4 regions of the Arthrobacter oryzae genome follow, and region 1 is predicted to be linked to each of the others. Evidence: riboswitches for the same ligand, from Rfam matches in the RefSeq annotation. Region 1 holds a riboswitch; each other region holds the start of a gene.

Region 1 (3,201 bases):
GGTGCTGGCCTCGGACGTGCTGCTGGCCATCATCGGCGCCACGCTCTGCATCGACATGGCCGTGAACAGGCATCTGAACAACCTGATGCTGCTGGTGGCGCTGTCCATCATCGGGTTCATCGGATCAGTGACCGTGGCGCGCTTCGTGGCCGACCGGCGGGAGCAGCCCAATGAATCCTGAACCATCTTCCGTGGACGCCATCATTGACACGGTGTCGGCTGTTTTTATGGTGGTGGGCGCCGTGATGTCCCTCGGCGCGGCGATCGGCCTGCTGCGCTTCCCGGACCTGATGAGCAGGATGCACGCGGCCACCAAGCCCCAGGTGCTGGGGCTCTTCCTGCTGCTGGCCTCGGTGGGCCTGCAGCTGCGGACCTGGTGGGTGTGGCCGGTGCTGTTCGTGGCGTGGATCTTCCAGGTGCTCACCGTTCCGGTGTCCGCGCACATGGTGGGAAGGGCCGGCTACCGCACCAAGCACCTGCACAGGGAGCTCCTGACGGTGGACGAGCTGGAAGCCGTGGTGCTGAAGGCCGCCGACAAGAAAACTGCCGAGCCGCAGGACCCGGGCAAGCGGTCCGGGGACGACCACCAGCGCGGATCAGCCTAGGGATCACTCTGCAAAGAGTTTTTGTCCAGATAACGCGACGTGGAGGCCGGTTAGCTCGCGTTATCTGGACAAAAACTCGGGTTGGGTTGGGACCTAGACGATGTCCTGGCTCTTGGCGAAGCGCGTGATCGCACGCTGGGTGCCGCGGTTGGCCAGGACCTGGATGATGGCGCTGACAGCCGCCGAAATCAGCGCGAAGGTCAGGGCGGTGCGCAGGGTGGTGGGGACGTCATCCTTGTCGCCCTTCGGGGGCTTCCGGCCGGTGACCTTTTCCCAGACAACGTCGACGGCCTTGGTGCCGGCGAACCCGGCCAGCAGGCTTACTCCGGTCCCAAACAGCTTGATGAAGAAACTCATATCCAGTACCCCTTACAGGTGGGAGACGGCGGAAACAGGACTTCCCCTAGCCTAACCGCATCAGCCCCGCCGGATCACCGCCGATTGTGACACCGGCCCCGGGATTCGGCGGGCCCGCGGGTGTAAACTTATGCACGCCCACAAGGGCGAATTGATACGACAGGGGAGCGTCGCCGTCGGGCATCACTGGAAAAGTCCAGGGAACCGGAGGCGGGCGCTGAGAGTGCGGACAGCCGCAGACCCTCGAACCTGATCCGGTTAGTACCGGCGCAAGGGAGTCGAGTTCTCAGAGTGACCGGCAGCAGGCGGCGGAAGCCGCGGCCCCGCCGGCAACCACTCTCCCCTCCTGTACCTCAGGAGGAAGACATGACTGATATTTCTGCAAAGCAGACACTGCCACACAGCAAGCGCAGCTGGCGTGTGGTGGACATTGTGGTTGCCGCGTTGATCGCAGTGGCCGGCGGCGTCATTTTCTGGGCCTGGTCCCAGGGGGCCGCCGCGGTTTCGCCGGCCATGAACGCCGTGTACCCGCCGCTGACCGGCCTCATTGCCGGCGGCTGGATGATTCCCGCCGTCCTGGGCATGCTGATCATCCGCAAGCCGGGCGCCGCCCTGTTCTGTGAATCGGTAGCCGCCACGGGAGAACTGATCATGGGCTCGCAGTACGGTGCGTCGGTGCTGTTCTCCGGCTTCGTGCAGGGGCTCGGTGCGGAGATCATCTTTGCGGTGTTCGTGTACAAGAAGTTCAACCTGCCCGTGTCGCTGCTGGCCGGTGCCGCTGCAGGCCTCTTCTGTGGCCTGAACGACTCGTTCGCTCCGTGGGGCTGGAACATCGCCTACGCTGCCGGCGACAAGCTGGCGTACATCATTTTCACCGCCATCTCCGGAGCCGTCATCGCCGGTGCACTGTCCTGGATCGCCACCCGCGGCTTGGCCAGGACCGGTGTGCTCAGCTCCTTCGCCTCCCGCAAGGCAGCAACGGAGCCCGTCTTCTCCTGATGAACGCACACTGCTCATGACATCGTCGGACTACGTCCGCCCGGCAGCGGTCACGGCGCGCGGCTGGGGCTGGCGGCACGCCGGCCGGTCCCTGCCGGCCGTCCGCGGCCTGGACCTGGACATCCGGCCGGGCGAACGCGTGCTGCTGCTCGGTCCGTCCGGCGCCGGTAAATCCACGCTGCTGCACGCCCTCGCCGGCGTGCTTGGAGACAGCGACGCCGGCGCCCACCACGGGGGCACGCCGGACGCCGAGGACTCCGACGAGACCGGCAGCTTGCTGATCGACGGCGCCCCGCCGCGTGCCCGGCGAGGGTCCGCCGGCCTGATGCAGCAGGACCCGGAGACGCAGGTTGTCCTCTCCCGGGTGGGGGACGACGTCGCCTTCGGCGCCGAGAACCTTGCCGTGCCCCGCGCGGACATCTGGACGCGCGTCGGGGAGGCGCTCGACGACGTCGGGCTGGCGCACCTGCCGCTGGACCACCCGACGTCGGCCCTGTCCGGCGGGCAGAAACAGCGCCTTGCGCTCGCCGGCATCCTCGCCATGCGCCCGGGACTGCTGCTCCTGGACGAGCCCACCGCCAACCTTGACCCGGCCGGAGTGCTGGAAGTCCGCGACGCCGTGGGCCGGTGCCTGGATAAGACCGGGGCAACGATGGTGGTGGTGGAACACCGCGTCGGCGTGTGGAAAGACCTCGTGGACCGGATCGTGGTGCTGCAGCCGGGATCCGCCACGGATTCTGCAGTGCTCCTGGACGGCGCCCCGGACCAGGTCCTGGCACAGGCGCGGGACCTGCTCATCGCCGCCGGCGTCTGGGTGCCCGGGTACGTCCCGGCGACCCGGACGCGGTCCGGTGCCGCGGGCGGAGCACCCGGTGATGCCGGGGCGCCCGCGGGCGTGGCCTCGGGGGGAGTGCCGGGTAACGGGAACCTCCTGCTGGCAGCGGAGCACCTGGCCGTCTCCCGCGAACGTCCCCGCCGGAGGGGCTTCAAGGCCGTCCCGCCCGTCCCGGTGCAGTCCGGCATCACGGCGCAGGTCCGGACCGGGCAGGCGCTGACCATCACCGGCCCCAACGGTTCCGGCAAGTCCACGTTTGCGCTGACCCTGGCCGGGCTGCTCCGGCCGGTGGAAGGCAAGGTCTCCGCGACGGTGGACCTCAGCGAAGGCGCGGGCATTGATCCGTACAAGTGGAAGGCGGAGCAGCTTATTTCGCGGATCGGCACCGTGTTCCAGGAGCCGGAG
Region 2 (3,201 bases), 1.2 Mb from region 1:
GAGGCCCGGAAAACCGGTCGGGCCGGAACGGCGCCCACCGCGGATCGGCCGTGCCGTCCAGGAGCTGTCTGCAGATGGAGGCTGCCGCAGGAGTGAGCAGGACGCCATGGCGGAAGAATCCGGTGGCAATGATGAGCCCCTGTACATCACCGCCGGTTCCGGCGTCCGCGACGCGCCCCAGCAGCGGCGCGTTGTCGGGTGTTCCCGGCCGGGCCCGGGCTGTGGCTTCCAGGAGTTCCAGTTCAGCGACGGCGGGTACCAGCACCTGCGCGTCACGGAGCAACTGGTAGACGCCGCCCGCTGACACGGCTGAGCCGGGCAGCCCTTCCGGCGCGGCCGGCCCGGCATGGTCGTTGCCGGCTCCTGCGAGGGCGTCTTCGCGCTGGGTGGCCCCGATCACCACCGTGCCATCCTGCCGGGGCACGATGTAGACGGGGACTCCGTGGACCATGCCGCGGACGGTGGATGTCAGCATCGGCTGCAGGTAGGCGGGGACACGCAGCCGCAGGATGTCGCCGTACACCGGGCGGAGCGGCAGCCGGAGGCCGGCCGGCAGTCCGCCGAGTGACGCTGCTTCCAGCCCGTTGGCGATGATGGTCTCCCCGGCATGCACGGTGCCTCCCCCGGCCAGGCCGACACCGGTGACCCGCCCGTCCTCCCAGAGCAGGCCGGCGGCCCGCTCACGCACGGCGCAGCCCGCCAGGGACTCCGCAAGCAGGGCCAGGAGCTTGCGGGGATCCACCTGGTGGTCGGCCGGGATGTCGAAGGCGCAGGAGATGCCCGGGCTCAGCAAGGGCTCGCGGGCACGCGCTTCCCTGACTGTCAGTGGTTCCACTGTGAGGCCGCTGGACCGCTGGACGCCGCGCAGGTCGGCGAGCGCCCGCCGGTCGGCGGCGTCGGCACCCACGGCGAGGGTCGACGTCGTGAGGTAACCGGTGTCCGGGCCGGCGCCGTCCCGGACACCGCCTTGCAGTCCGGCGGCGAAGGCCGGCCAGAGCCCTGAGGAGTGGAGCATGAGCTCCAGGAGCTCTTCCTCCTGGTAGTGCAGTTCGCTGACCGGGGCCAGCATGCCGGCGGCGGCCCAGCTCGCGCCCGTTCCGGGGGCGTCGTCGATGATCACCACGGACCTGCCCGACTCCCGGGCTTCCCAGGCGATGCCGTGGCCGATGATTCCGCCTCCGATCACGGCGACGTCGGCGCTGATGTCCGGGCGCGCGGCGGTGCAGCCTGCTGGAGGTTGCGGGGTCATTGTCATCCTTCCCTACGCCGGTACTAACCGGATCAGGTCAAGCGGTCGGCTCTGACGCCCTCTCAGCCCTGCAGCTTTGTGACAGCTGCAGCGGGCTCCCGCGGTACTCCACCAGTTTAGGGGAACTAGGCTGGTGCCATGACCGAGCAAGCCCTCCTCACCGATGCCCGCCTGTACCTCTGCACCGACGCCCGCACCGACCGTGGCGATTTCGGAGACTTCGTTGACGCCGCCTATGCCGGAGGCGTTGACATCATCCAGCTCCGGGACAAGAACCTGGAAGCGGCCGAAGAGCTCGAGCTGCTCGACGTGCTGGAAGCCGCGGCCCGCCGCCACGGCCGCCTCTGGTCGGTCAACGACCGCGCGGACATTGCCTCGCTCTCCGGCGCACCCGTGCTTCATGTCGGTCAGAAAGACCTCCCCCTGGCATCGGCCCGCAAGTTCCTCGGCAATGAAGCCGTCATCGGCCTCTCAACGCACAGTCCGGAACAGATCGATGCCGCCATCGCCGCATCACGCGGCCCCGGTGGCCTGGACTACTTCTGTGTCGGGCCGGTGTGGGCCACTCCCACCAAGCCGGGGAGGGCCGCCGTCGGCCTCGACCTGGTCCGCTATGCCGCGGCGGCCGCTGACGGCATAACCGCGTCCCAAACATCCGCTGCCGGCGCGGCGGCCGCTGGCGACGCCGGCACGGCGCAGCTGCCGTGGTTCGCCATCGGCGGCATTGACCTGGGCAACGTTGAGCAGGTGGTGGCTGCAGGCGCGCAGCGGATCGTGGTGGTCCGCGCCATCACCGAGGCCGATGATCCTGCCGCAGCAGCACGGTCGCTCCTGGCGGCCCTCGATGCCGGCTCCTGACTATCCGGCCAGGCCGAGCTCCGTCATCCGCCGTGAATGGTTCCCTGCCAGCCCGGCGATCAGCCCGCTGACCAGCTCGTTCGCCGCGGCAGTGTCCCCGCCGCCAATCAGGCGTCCCAGGAACGCATGCTCATGGCTGACCCGCTGCGCCTGCGTCAGTGCTTCGCCGAGCAGCCGCCTGGCCCATAGCGCAAGCCTGGAGGCGAGCCTGGGATCATCGGCCAGGGCGCCCCTGAGCAGTTCGCGGAGCACCTGGGTCGTCTCATCGGAGGCCTGGACCTGTTCGATGAGTTCCCGTGTGCCGGCGTCGACGTAGCGGGAGATGGCCCGGTAGAAGTCAGCGGAAACCGTATCGATGACATACGCCTTCATCAGTGATTCGAACCAGTCGCCCGGGCGCGTCCGCGAGTGGAAGAAGTCCACGGCTGCCTGGAACGGCAACATGGCGTCCTCCGCGTCGATCCCCATGTCCGCGAGGCGGGAGCTCACCAGCTCGTAGTGCTGGAACTCCACCACGGCAATCCTGCCGAGCACGGCCCGGTCATGGAGGGTGGGCGAATACCGCGCGTCTGCGGCGAACCGTTCGAAGGCCGACAGCTCGCCGTAGGCCATCATTCCGAACAGGTCTGCGACGAAGCGGTTGTAGTGAGCGGTGTCAGCCGGGGATAAGCTCATCGTCCAAGACTAATGGCGCAAATCGAGCTAATCTGACTTTCGTGTCACATCATCGCCTGACTCCCAGTGTCCACGAACAGACCAACCGGCTGGCCGAGGCCCTGAACGCGCTCCGTACGGAGCTGGAGCTACCCGGGCCGTTCCCTGAAGACGTCCTCGAGGATGCGCTGGCGGCCATTGCAGAGCACAAGATGCCGGACCTTGACCTGACTGCAGTGGAGTTTGTGACCATAGATCCCGCGTCCTCCACGGACCTGGACCAGGCCCTCTTCATCGAGAAGTCAGGGGACGGGTACAAGGTCTTCTACGCCATCGCCGATGTTCCTTCCTTCGTTTCACCGGGAGGGGCGCTCGACGCCGAGACACGTCGCCGGGGGCAGACGATCTACGCTCCGGACGGGCGGATTCCGCTCCACCCG
Region 3 (3,201 bases), 1.6 Mb from region 1:
CCGTGTCGCACAGGACGACGTCGGCACTGGCACCTTCGGTAATGCCGTCCGCTCCCAGCCAATCCCGGGCGGCCCACGACGCAGCGCCGAGGGCCGCTGTCGCCGGCAGGCCGGCGGTGTGGAGCGCGATGATTTCATCCACGATCCGGCCGTGGCGGATGACGCTGCCCGCATCCGTCCCTGCGTAGATCGGCACGCCGGCGTCGAAAGCTTCCACGATCCGTTCGTTCCGGCGCTCCCACAGTGCGCGCATGTGTGCCGCGTACACCGGAAACTTCTGCTCTGCCCGGGACGCTATGTCCGGGAAGGTCGCAATATTGATGAGCGTGGGCACGATCGGAACCTGCTGGTCGACAAACCGGGGTATGTGCCGCGGCAGGAGTCCGGTTCCGTGTTCGATGCAGTCGATTCCGGCGTCGAGCATGTCATCCAGGGTGTCCTCGGCGAAACAGTGCGCCGTCACCCTGGCCCCTTCATCGTGCGCCGCCCGGACGGCGTCCCGCACCACGGCGGCAGGGAACGACGGCGCGAGGTCGCCGGCGTCGCGGTCTATCCAGTCGCCCACGAGCTTGACCCAGCCATCACCCGCGCGGGCCTGCTTCCGCACTGCCTCGACCAGGCCGTCCGGCTCCACTTCGACGGCAAACCCCCTGAGGTACCGGCCGGTCCGGGCGACATGCCGGCCGGCGCGGATGATCCGGGGCAGCTCCGGGCGCTGCTGGAGCCAGCGTGTGTCGTGGACGGCGCCGGCATCACGGACCAGCAGTGTTCCCGCGTTCCGGTCCGTGGTGGCCTGCTCCTCAGCCAGGGAATCCGGAACGTCACCGGCGGGTCCCAGCCCGATGTGGCAGTGGGCATCCACCAGGCCGGGAAGGACCCAGCCGTCAAGCACCACGTCCGGCGGAGCGGCCGGACGGCTGAATGTCAGCCGGCCGTCCACGGCCCAAAGGCCCCGCCGCTCCTGGTCCGGGGCAGTGAGCACGGTCCCGCTGAATTCAATGACGCCACGCATGCTTCAAGCCTAAACCTGCCCGTCCCGTCACCGCCTCGCACCCTGCGCCCGGTGTCACAGCCGGTGTTGTTGGGGACCCTCGCGATGCCTTGTGGTAGCTTCGTCTACGACCACACGGGTGCCCTTGCAGGGGCTGAGATCGGGCTGATGCAGCCTGCGACCGTTGAACCTGTCCGGGTAATGCCGGCGAAGGAAGTGAGTATTCCGTGAATACACCAGAAACACAGCTCTCCCCTGCCCAAAAAGAAACGCAGTCCCTGAAGTCACATTCGTTGGCATTCATCAACGACGAAGCCACCGGGATCCGCGTGCCGGTGACCGAGATTGCCTTGGAGGACTCGCCGGGCGGGACAGCAAACCCGCCGTTCCGGGTGTACCGGACGGCCGGGCCGGGCAGCGATCCCGTGGTGGGGCTCGAACCGTTCAGGACCCGTTGGGTTGAAGCCCGGGCCGACACCGAGCCGTACAGCGGCCGGGAACGCAACCTGCTCGACGACGGCAGGTCCGCCGTGCGCCGCGGTGCCGCCTCGGCGGAGTGGAAGGGCGCGCAGCCGGTGCCCCGCCGCGCCGTCGACGGCAGGACCGTCACCCAGATGCATTACGCCCGGCAGGGTGTGGTGACTCCCGAGATGCAGTTTGTCGCCCTCCGCGAAAACTGCGACGTGGAGCTTGTCCGCAGCGAAGTGGCTGCCGGCCGCGCCATCATCCCCAATAACATCAACCACCCGGAATCCGAGCCGATGATCATCGGCAAGGCCTTCCTCGTCAAGATCAACGCCAACATCGGCAACTCGGCCGTGACCAGCTCCATCGCCGAAGAAGTGGACAAACTGCAGTGGGCCACCCAATGGGGTGCCGACACGGTGATGGACCTGTCCACTGGTGACGACATCCACACCACCCGGGAATGGATCATCCGCAACTCCCCCGTGCCGATTGGCACCGTGCCCATCTACCAGGCGCTGGAGAAGGTCAACGGCGAAGCCAACAAACTCACCTGGGAGATCTTCCGCGACACGGTGATCGAACAGTGTGAGCAGGGTGTGGACTACATGACCATCCACGCCGGAGTGCTGCTGCGCTATGTGCCGCTGACGGCCAACCGTGTGACTGGCATCGTCTCGCGCGGCGGATCCATCATGGCCGGCTGGTGCCTGGCGCACCACCAGGAGAACTTCCTTTACACGCACTTCGACGAGCTGTGCGAAATTTTCGCCAAGTACGACGTCGCGTTCTCCCTGGGTGACGGTCTGCGCCCGGGAGCGACGGCGGACGCGAACGACGCGGCCCAGTTCGCCGAACTGGATACCCTGGCGGAACTGACCCAGCGCGCCTGGGAGTTCGACGTGCAGGTGATGGTGGAGGGACCGGGGCACGTGCCGTTCCATCTGGTCCGCGAAAACGTGGAACGCCAGCAGGAACTCTGCAAGGGCGCACCGTTCTACACCCTGGGGCCCCTGGTCACGGACATCGCCCCGGGCTACGACCACATCACGTCCGCGATCGGCGCCACGGAAATCGCCCGCTACGGCACGGCCATGCTCTGCTACGTCACGCCGAAGGAACACCTGGGCCTGCCGAACAAGGACGACGTGAAGACCGGTGTGATCACCTACAAGATCGCCGCCCACGCGGCGGACCTCGCCAAGGGCCACCCGGGCGCGCATGAACGTGACGACGCATTGTCCAAGGCCCGGTTCGAATTCCGCTGGCGGGACCAGTTTGCACTCTCGCTGGACCCTGTCACTGCGGAAGCCTTCCACGACGAGACGCTGCCTGCAGAACCGGCCAAGACAGCGCATTTCTGTTCCATGTGCGGGCCCAAGTTCTGCTCCATGCGCATCAGCCAGGACATCAGGGACGAATACGGTTCAGCCGAGGCCCAGGCCGCCCTCGCCGAGATGGCGGCAGGCATGCGGGAAAAGAGCGACGAATTCCTGGCAGCCGGCGGAAAAGTCTATCTCCCGGAGCTGCAGCTACGACGCCCGTGAGTGCTGGCGGCGGCTGACTTCTGCGATGAACGACCGGATGAACCGGTCGCCCTCCATCGAGTCCTGGGGCCGGTGTCCGCCCGCGGCAACGCGGTGCTGGGCACCGGTTTCGCGCAGGTAGCCGGCGATCTCCTCGTAGAGCGGCTCCCAGCCGCCGGTGAGGACCAGTGTGGGGACACCCGGAACGATGTCCAGCGG
Region 4 (3,201 bases), 1.7 Mb from region 1:
ACCATCAAGGTGGTCCGTGACGTCTTCAACGAGGACTTCTCCAAGCTGATCGTCTCCGGCGAGGAAGCCTGGGACACCATCGAGGCGTACGTGACGTACGTGGCTCCGGACCTGGTGGGCCGGCTCGAAAAGTGGACCAAGGATACGGACATCTTCGCCGCCTGGCGGATCGATGAGCAGATCCACAAGGCACTGGACCGCAAGGTCTTCCTGCCCTCCGGCGGCTCCCTCGTGATCGACCGCACCGAAGCCATGACCGTGGTGGACGTCAACACCGGAAAGTTCACCGGCAGCGGCGGCAACCTCGAGGAAACCGTCACCAAGAACAACCTGGAAGCTGCCGAGGAAGTGGTGCGCCAGCTGCGCCTCCGCGACATCGGCGGCATCATCGTGATCGACTTCATCGACATGGTGCTGGAATCGAACCGCGACCTGGTGCTGCGCCGCATGGTGGAGTGCCTCGGCCGCGACCGGACCAAGCACCAGGTTGCCGAAGTGACCTCGCTGGGCCTGGTCCAGATGACCCGAAAGCGCATGGGCACCGGGCTGCTGGAAGTCTTCGGCGAGCAGTGCGAGGCCTGTGCCGGCCGCGGCATCGTCACCCACGACGAGCCTGTGGAGCACCGCCGCGCCAACACTGTTGCCGCCGAGCACCACGTGCAGCGGACCGAGATCCAGCAGCAGCAGCAGCCCCGGACGGAGCGCAAGAGCCGTCGCCGCGGCAAGGGTGGCCAGCCGGTTTCCGAGGCAGCTCCGTCGACGCCCGCTCCGGCGCATCACGAGCCCACAGAAGCCGAACGCCATGCAAAGGCTGAGGCCACCCGCGTGGCGCTGGCGAACATCGCCGCGGCCGCGCACGCAGCCCACCTGCACGACGCCGAAGCGGGCCATGCGGCCCCGGCCGCAGCAGCCGCGGCACAGGCAGTAGGCCAGGCACTGGCAGCCCAGGCATCCTCCGGCCAGGCACCCTCCGGGCAGGCCGGGACTCCGGCCAGGCCCGGATCCGCGCCGGCGCAGCCCGCTGCCACGCAGGCAGCTCCTGCCGCAGTACGCCCGTCCAAGGCATCGGAAACTGAGGTGGCTGCTGCTGGACGTCCCGCGGCGGTCCTGACCTTCGGCGGCGAAAAGGTGGCGTTGCCGTTCGTTGAGCATGGCGGAGAAGCGCCTTCCCCGGGAGCTTCCCTGACGCTTGACCGGCTGGCTGAAGCCTTCGCGCACCTTGGCGAGCCTGTAGTGGCTGAAACTCCGGCGGCACCTGCCGAACCGCAGGTTGCGGCTCAGCCTGCGGTTCAGGCACCTGCCCACGTGCCGGCCGCCCAGGCGCCGGCAGCGCGTGCGGCTGAAGCGGACTACACCGATCACACTGCGGTGCAGGGCCGGGCGCGCCGTCCCCGCCGCAACCGGAGCGCCAGCCGTGCCCAGGGCGCAGCGAACGAGACGTCCGTGGAACACCACGAGACTGCTCCGGTAGCTGCGTCAGGTCACACCCACGAAGCAAAGGCACCCGAGCCGGCCCAGAAGGACGCGCCTGCCAAGGCACCCGCCAACGAACCGATCATCCTCGGCGTAGGTGTACCGGCCTCCGAGCTCTGATCTCAGGGCAGGTTCCACGAACTGACATCGCGGGTGCGGTCCGAGGCAGGCGTAGCAATACGCCGGTTTCGGGCCGCACCCGCGAGTTCGTTGCGGGGAAACAGTAGGCTAGGGGACTGACACGGGGTGCCGCGCACAGGGCCGGCTGAGATCCACACCCGTTGAACCTGTCCGGTTAGCACCGGCGAAGGGATGTCTCCTTTGGCAATATCATTCCTGCCCACGCCTGCCTCCACGGCAACCCCCTCAGCGTCCGGCGGCGCCCTCCTTCGCCGTACACCGAGGGTGCTGGCCATCGCCGGCTCCGATCCGTCCGGCGGGGCCGGGATCCAGGCGGACCTCAAGAGCATTGCCGCCAACGGCGGATACGGCATGGCTGCCATCACCGCCTTGACGGCGCAAAACACCCGCGGCGTCCGTGCCGTCCACGTGCCCCCGGCCGAATTCCTGACCGCCCAGCTTGAGGCCATCAGCGATGACATCAGCATTGACGCCGTCAAGATCGGCATGCTGGGTGACTCTGCGGTGATTGCCGCCGTCCGCGGCTGGCTGCAGAAGGCCCGTCCCGCCGTCGTCGTTCTTGATCCCGTGATGGTCGCCACCAGCGGGGACCGGCTCCTGCAGGAGGCGGCCGAGGCGGAACTGCGTGAACTCCTGCCCCTTGCCGACCTTGTTACGCCGAACCTGGCCGAACTGGCGATGCTCCTCAACGAACCCCTCGCCGGCGACTGGGAAGCGGCACTGGCCCAGGGCAAGCGCCTCGCTGCCCAGGCGGGCACCACCGTCCTGGTCAAGGGCGGACATCTCGACGGCGGTTCCTGCCCCGACGCGCTCGTCAACACCGAAGGGCTGCTCGGCCAGGACGTTGTGGTAGTCCCCGGCGAGCGGATCACCACCAGGAACAGCCACGGCACGGGCTGTTCGCTGTCCTCGGCGATGGCAACTGCGCAGGCACGGCTGGGGGACTGGGAAGCATCGCTGCGGGAAGTGAAGCCGTGGCTGCAGGGAGCGCTCCGGGAAGCCGAAGCACTGGAAGTGGGAACAGGCAACGGCCCGGTCCACCATTTCCACCATCTCGCGCCCAAAGGCGCGGACGCGCCGGCCGAAGGGCAGTTCGCTGCGGTGCTCCGGCAGGACGCCAGGCCGGACCTGGACGACATCTATGGGCTGGACTTCATCCGTGCCCTGGCCGACGGCACCCTCACCGAGCAGCACTTTGCGTATTACCTTGCCCAGGACGCCATTTACCTGAACGGCTATTCCAGGGTGCTGTCCCGTGCCGCCGCCATAGCCCCCACTGAGGCCGAACAGCTTTTCTGGGCGCGCGCGGCCCAGCAATGCCTCGAAGTCGAGTCCGAACTGCACCGGACGTGGCTCAGCACCCGGAAGGTGGACGACGGCCTGGGGCCCGTGACCAAGTCCTACGTGGACCACCTCCTGGCTTCGTCAGTTTCCGGCAGCTACGGAGTGCTCGTAGCCGCCGTGCTTCCGTGCTTCTGGCTGTACGCCGAGGTAGGTGCCACGCTTCATGGACAGTTCCTGGCGGCCGGCTCGCCGGCCAGCCACCCTTACGCCGAGTGGCTCCGTACCTACGCGGACGAGGAGTTC

Evidence for each region. Region 1 has a riboswitch for thiamine pyrophosphate ahead of Q8Z05_RS06395 (ECF transporter S component). Riboswitches for the same ligand answer to the same signal wherever they lie in the genome.
Region 2: another riboswitch for thiamine pyrophosphate. It lies ahead of thiO (glycine oxidase ThiO); the one in region 1 lies ahead of Q8Z05_RS06395 (ECF transporter S component).
Region 3: another riboswitch for thiamine pyrophosphate. It lies ahead of thiC (phosphomethylpyrimidine synthase ThiC); the one in region 1 lies ahead of Q8Z05_RS06395 (ECF transporter S component).
Region 4: another riboswitch for thiamine pyrophosphate. It lies ahead of Q8Z05_RS20100 (bifunctional hydroxymethylpyrimidine kinase/phosphomethylpyrimidine kinase); the one in region 1 lies ahead of Q8Z05_RS06395 (ECF transporter S component).

The regions. Positions count from the first base shown of each region.
Region 1 is NZ_CP132204.1:1,378,044-1,381,244, reverse strand. It holds gene Q8Z05_RS06410 (monovalent cation/H+ antiporter complex subunit F) at 1-181, shown strand, start outside; gene mnhG (monovalent cation/H(+) antiporter subunit G) at 171-605, shown strand; gene Q8Z05_RS06400 (DUF4235 domain-containing protein) at 699-962, opposite strand; TPP riboswitch at 1,114-1,256, shown strand; gene Q8Z05_RS06395 (ECF transporter S component) at 1,329-1,961, shown strand; gene Q8Z05_RS06390 (ABC transporter ATP-binding protein) at 1,978-3,201, shown strand, end outside.
Region 2 is NZ_CP132204.1:172,742-175,942, forward strand. It holds gene thiO (glycine oxidase ThiO) at 1-1,255, opposite strand, end outside; TPP riboswitch at 1,242-1,361, opposite strand; gene thiE (thiamine phosphate synthase) at 1,388-2,107, shown strand; gene Q8Z05_RS00785 (ferritin-like fold-containing protein) at 2,108-2,782, opposite strand; gene Q8Z05_RS00790 (RNB domain-containing ribonuclease) at 2,824-3,201, shown strand, end outside.
Region 3 is NZ_CP132204.1:4,463,045-4,466,245, forward strand. It holds gene Q8Z05_RS20595 (amidohydrolase family protein) at 1-1,012, opposite strand, end outside; TPP riboswitch at 1,117-1,224, shown strand; gene thiC (phosphomethylpyrimidine synthase ThiC) at 1,219-3,003, shown strand; gene Q8Z05_RS20605 (alpha/beta fold hydrolase) at 2,989-3,201, opposite strand, start outside.
Region 4 is NZ_CP132204.1:4,365,283-4,368,483, reverse strand. It holds gene Q8Z05_RS20105 (ribonuclease E/G) at 1-1,593, shown strand, start outside; TPP riboswitch at 1,706-1,803, shown strand; gene Q8Z05_RS20100 (bifunctional hydroxymethylpyrimidine kinase/phosphomethylpyrimidine kinase) at 1,786-3,201, shown strand, end outside.